2 regions of the Streptomyces sp. NPDC002032 genome follow, and region 1 is predicted to be linked to the other one. Evidence: riboswitches for the same ligand, from Rfam matches in the RefSeq annotation. Region 1 holds a riboswitch; the other holds the start of a gene.
What was found. Region 1 has a riboswitch for glycine ahead of gcvT (glycine cleavage system aminomethyltransferase GcvT). Riboswitches for the same ligand answer to the same signal wherever they lie in the genome.

Region 1 (2,886 bases):
TTGCGGGGCGGGTTCGTCGCGGCGCGCTCGGCGGCGGCCTCCAGCGCGGCGCGGCCGACGAAGTCCCCCTCCTTCTCGAACTTCACGACCCGGCCCAGCCCCGCGTCGAAGGGGGTGAGCGAGGTGGTCAGCTCGTGCCCGTACAGCGGCATGCCCGCCTCAAGGCGCAGCGTGTCGCGGCAGGACAGGCCGGCGGGCACCAGGCCGGCGCCCTCGCCCGCCTTCGTCAGCGCCTGCCACAGCTCCACGGCGTGCTCCGGGGAGACGAACAGCTCGAAGCCGTCCTCGCCGGTGTAACCGGTGCGCGCGATCAGGGCGGGCACGCCCGCGACGGTGCCCGGGAGGCCCGCGTAGTACTTCAGGCCGTCCAGGTCGGCGTCGGTCAGCGACTTCAGGATGCCGGGGGACTCGGGGCCCTGCACGGCGATCAGCGCGTAGGCGTCGCGGTCGTCGCGCACCTCGGCGTCGAAGCCGGCGGCGCGCTCGGTGATCGCGTCCAGCACGACCTGGGCGTTGGAGGCGTTGGCGACGACCATGTACTCGGTCTCGCCCAGGCGGTAGACGATCAGGTCGTCCAGGATCCCGCCGTCCTCCTGACAGATGTGCGTGTAGCGGGCGCGGCCGACGCCGACGGTGGAGATGTTGCCGACCAGCGCGTAGTCCAGCACCTTGACGGCCTCGGGGCCGGTCAGCGTGATCTCGCCCATGTGGGACAGGTCGAAGAGGCCGGCCTTGGTGCGCACGGCGTTGTGCTCGTCGCGCTCACTGGCGTAGCGCAGCGGCATGTCCCAGCCCGCGAAGTCGGTCATGGTCGCACCGAGCTGGCGGTGCAGCGCGTCGAGCGCGGTCAGGCGGGGGGCAGTGCTCATGGGTGTGGCTCCCGGGTCCCAGGGCATGACATGACGAGGACGATCCTCCCCATCTGTCATCGGAACCTGAGAGGTTCGCCGAGAGTTCCCCGTGTGAAGGACGGGACGCCCTGGGCTTGCACCTTGGGTGGAGCGCGCGGCGGCCGTCGGGGACGGACGCGCGCGGCTCGCTTTTCAGATCTGCCTCATCCACGCGGTACGGGGCCTGAGAGATTCAAGGGAGGTACTTGCTCCTTCGGCGCCCGGGCACGGCCTCGCGGCGTGCCGGGACTCTCCCGCGCGGATTCAAGCGGCCGGTATGCAGTTGGTGTCCAGATGGCGCACATCATTGCACGGGCCGCTCGGGAACGGGCAGTGGGGCCCCGCAGAACGGACGGACCGGAACCGGGACCCCGGGATTACCGTCTCTTTACACTCAGTGGGCATCGGGTCCCGGCGGCCCGGCATCGGGGGGAGACGATCACTGTGCGGAGATTCGGAGCGCTGACGACGACGGGGCCCCAGGCGTGGGCCGACGGGGTCCCGCCCCAGCACGGCACCCAGCACGGCGCACAGCACAGCGCACAGCGCGGCCCCCGGCGGCGGACCGCCGGCCCGGTGCGCGACCTGCGCGGCGCCGCCGCCCCCGGCCCGCGGCGGCTCGGTTTCGCGGACGGGGACATCGTGGTGGTCTCCGGGCTGCCCGGCGGCGGCAAGAGCACCCTGATCAAGCGCGCGGCCGAGGACGGCATCGACTCCCAGGACGCCCGCGAACGCTGGGAGCGGCGGATGCCGGGGGCCCTGCCGTACGCGGTGTACCGGCCGCTGGTGCGCGCCGCCCATTACTGGGGGCTCTGGCGGCGGCTGCGCTCCGGGTCCTCCCTGGTGGTCCACGACTGCGGCACCCAGGTGTGGGTGCGCGCCCTGCTCGCCGCCACCGCCCGCCGGCGGGGCCGCTCGCTGCACCTGCTGCTGCTGGACACCACCGCCGAGGAGGCCGCGTCCGGCCAGGCCGCGCGGGGCCGCCGCGTCTCGGCGTACGCCTTCGCCCGGCACCGGGGCGCGGTGGGCCGGCTGCTGCGCGAGGCCGAGGCGGGCCGCCTCCCGGCCGGCTGCGCCTCCGCCGTCCTGCTCGACCGCCGCTCGGCCGCCGCCGTGACCCGGATCGCCTTCCACCGCTGACCGGCGGCCGCGCGGCGGGCGGTAGCCTCGGGGCGACATCGGGGCGGAGCCTTACGGAGGGCGTACATGCAGGGCAGCGGCTGGCCGGCGAACGAGTTGGAACAGGTCCTCGGGGCGGCCCTGGGCGCCGCGGACGCCGGGCCGCGCATCCTGGAGGCGCTCGGCCGCAGCCAGGTGTGGGTCCCGCTGCCCCACGGCGGCAGCCCCGGGCACGCCGCCCTGGACCTCCCCACGATGCAGATCGGCGGGGAGGCGTACGTCCCCGTCTACAGCTCGGAAGCCCAGTTCCGCTTCTGCGCCGGGCCCGCCATGGACTTCGCCGTCGCCCCCGCCGTCGAGTTCGCCCGCGGCCTGCCCCCGCAGCTGGGCATCGCCGTGAACCCCGAGGGCGCCGTCGGCGTACCGCTGCCCCCGGCGGCCGTCGCGCAGCTGTGCCGTACCGGGCGGACCGCGCTCGACGGTCCCGCCGGCGGCGGCCGCGTCCGGCTCTTCGAGCCCGACTGGCAGGAGGACCCGGTCGACTTCCTCGCCGCCGCCGCCGAGGAGTTCCGCGCCACCGGCGTGGTCGCCGCCGCGCACCGCTGCCTCGCCAGCGTCGAGGCCGGGCCGCCCCAGCTCTTCGTCGGTGTCCGGCTGGTGGGATGGGATCCCGTGACCCGGGACGCCCCGCTGGCGGCCCTCGGACGCGCCCTGGCCCGCGTACCGGCGCCCTGGCCGGTGCAGTTGATCCTGCTGGACGCGGCCGAGGACCCGGTCACGGACTGGATTCGTGAGCGCGTACGCCCCTTCTACCTTCCCTAGCGCCGCTTAAGCTGGTGGGTACGGGTGGACGACGGGCGGACGAAGAGGGGTACCG
Region 2 (2,886 bases), on a different contig from region 1:
TGCAGCTGGCCGAACTCCGGCCAGGTCACCGGCTCCATCTCGGTGGTCGCGTTGAGCTTCATGGTGCAGGAGCCCAGCGGGATCATGCCGCGGTCCAGCGCGTAGTCCTTGTCCGCGAGCTTGCGCAGGTAGCGCAGCATCGCGGTCTCGGAGCGGTGCTGGTGGAAGACCGGGTGGGTCAGGTACGCGTCCGAGCGCAGCAGCTCCCCGGGCAGCGTGTCCGCGGTGGCCTCGTCCAGGGCCTCGATGTCGGCGCTGACGCCGAAGGCTGCCCAGACGGCGTCGAGGTCGGCGCGCAGGGTGGTCTCGTCACAGGCGACGGAGACGTGGTCGGCGTCGGCCTGGAAGAGGTTGACCCCGCCCTCGCGGGCCGCGGCGACGACCTCGGCGGCCTTGCCGGGCACCCGGGCGGTGACGGTGTCGAAGAAGGAGCCGTGCACCACCTCGACCCCGCCGGCCGTCAGGCCCGCGGCGAGCAGGGTGGCGTAGCGGTGGGTGCGGCGGGCGATCGTGCGCAGGCCGTCCGGACCGTGGTAGACCGCGTACATGCCGGCCATGACGGCGAGCAGCACCTGGGCCGTACAGATGTTGCTGGTGGCCTTCTCGCGGCGGATGTGCTGCTCGCGGGTCTGCAGGGCCAGACGGTAGGCCTTGTTCCCGTCCGCGTCCACGGAGACGCCGACGAGGCGGCCGGGCAGCGAGCGGGCGTGCTTCTGCTGGACGGCCATGTAGCCGGCGTGCGGTCCGCCGAAGCCCATCGGGACGCCGAAGCGCTGGGTGGTGCCGACCGCGATGTCGGCGCCGAGCTCGCCCGGGGAGGTGAGCAGGGTCAGCGCGAGCAGGTCGGCGGAGACGGTGACGATGGCACCGAGCTCGTGGGCCTGGTCGATGACCGGCTTGATCGCGCGCACGGCACCGGAGGCGCCGGGGTACTGCAGGAGCACGCCGAAGACGCCGCGCTCGGCGATCTCGGCCGGGATGCCCCCGGACAGGTCGGCGACGACGACCTCGATCCCGATGGGCTCGGCACGGGTCTCGATCACGGCGATGGTCTGCGGCAGCGCGTCGGCGTCGATCAGGAAGACACCGCCCTTGACCTTGCCCACGCGCCGGGCCAGGGACATGGCTTCGGCGGCGGCGGTGCCCTCGTCGAGCAGGGAGGCGCCGGAGGTCGGCAGCCCGGTCAGCTCGGCGACGACGGTCTGGAAGTTCAGCAGCGCCTCCAGGCGGCCCTGCGAGATCTCCGGCTGGTACGGGGTGTACGCCGTGTACCAGGCCGGGTTCTCCATGACGTTGCGCAGGATCACCGGGGGCGTGAAGGTGCCGTAGTAACCGAGGCCGATCATCGACGACAGCACCTGGTTGCGGTCGGCGAGCGAGCGCAGCTCGGCCAGCACCTCCGCCTCCGTGCGCGCGTCGGGCAGGTCCAGCGCGTCGGCGGTCTTGATCACATCCGGCACCGCGGCGGCGGTGAGCTCGTCCAGCGAGCCGTAGCCCACGTGGGCGAGCATCTTGGCCTGCGCCTCGGCGTCCGGGCCGATGTGGCGCTGCTCGAAGGGGATGCCTCGCTCCAGCTGGGAGAGCGGAATGCGGTTGGCGGTCATGACGGAGGCCTCCTGGTCGTATGACCTGCGAGGGGCACCACGGCGCGGGCACCCGGACGGCCTCCCCCTCTGTCATCTCAACCTGAGAGCTTCACCGGGCCGCAAGGGGATCGCCCCTGAGGTCCGGCTTTCACCGTCGGTGAGGAGAGGGACCGGTACTGCGTGCCCGGTACCCGCCCCTGCTTTCCAGAGTGGCCTCACCACGTGCGGTACGTATGCCTGAGAGATTCCGGGGAGGATTTGCTCCTTCGGCGCCCCCGTCGTACTCACTCGGAGGACTCTCCCGCACAGGGTCAACAGCCATCACCCAGCCTACCAGCGAGGATCTCGCGACTCCCTCGAGTGGCCCCCTCTCCCAATATGCACTTCTGTAGTGATAACGGATGAGTTGTACCACTGCGACCGTACGGAGGGACCGTGCAGACCGACATCGATCCGCGCAGCCTGATCGGCCGCAAGGCGTTCGACCGCAACGGCGCCAAGATCGGCACCGTGGACGAGGTCTACCTCGACGACGCCACGGGCGTACCGGAATGGGCCGCCGTCCGCACCGGCCTCTTCGGCCGGGACGCCTTCGTCCCGCTGGAGCCCAGCGAGGTGGTGGACGACACCCTGCGGGTGCCCTTCGAGCGCTCCCTGATCAAGGACGCCCCCGACTTCGGCGTCGGCCGCCACCTCTCCCCCGAACAGGAGCTGCAGCTCTACCACCACTACGGCCTGGACGTCACCCTGCCCGGCAGCTTCCACCACCCGCCCCCCGAGCAGCGGGCCTAGGGCGATTCCGCAAAGTCCCCGCCCTCCGGCCGCCGTCCCACCAGCGGAAGCGGGTCGGAGGCCTCCAGTTCGAGATCGTCCACCCGGAAGGTGCGCACCCGCCCGGGCGGCGATCCCGGCTGCTCGAACCGTACGGTGACCCGCCCGACCCCGCTGCCCTGTACCCAGCCGGGCCCGTACACCGCGTGCCGTACGTCGCTCCCCGCGGCCCAGTGCCGTACGGGAGCGGCCTGCCGCCCCGCCTCCCCCGGCGCCGCGAGGGCCACCACGGGACCGGCACTGCCCTCGCCCCCACCAGCCGTACCCACCTCACCGGCATCAGCGGCCCCGGCCGCCCCGTCCGGCGCAACGGCCTCCGCCTCCGCCTCCGCGCCCTCCCCGTCCGCATCGGCCCCGGCGCCGAGCGCCTGGGCGAACAGGTCCTCCTGCGTGTAGTCCGCGAGGCCCGTCACGCCGACCCCCAGCAGCCGCACCCCGCCGGTGGTGTCCACGCCCTCCAGCAGCCGCG

Region 2: another riboswitch for glycine. It lies ahead of gcvP (aminomethyl-transferring glycine dehydrogenase); the one in region 1 lies ahead of gcvT (glycine cleavage system aminomethyltransferase GcvT).

Annotation. Positions count from the first base shown of each region.
Region 1 covers NZ_JBIASM010000002.1:626,958-629,843, forward strand. Annotated here, with positions in the region: gene gcvT (glycine cleavage system aminomethyltransferase GcvT) at 1-869, opposite strand, end outside; glycine riboswitch at 1,054-1,157, opposite strand; gene ACFYYT_RS06970 (AAA family ATPase) at 1,329-2,030, shown strand; gene ACFYYT_RS06975 (enhanced serine sensitivity protein SseB) at 2,097-2,831, shown strand.
Region 2 covers NZ_JBIASM010000001.1:9,806-12,691, reverse strand. Annotated here, with positions in the region: gene gcvP (aminomethyl-transferring glycine dehydrogenase) at 1-1,604, opposite strand, end outside; glycine riboswitch at 1,802-1,900, opposite strand; gene ACFYYT_RS00055 (PRC-barrel domain-containing protein) at 2,022-2,378, shown strand; gene ACFYYT_RS00050 (DNA polymerase IV) at 2,375-2,886, opposite strand, start outside.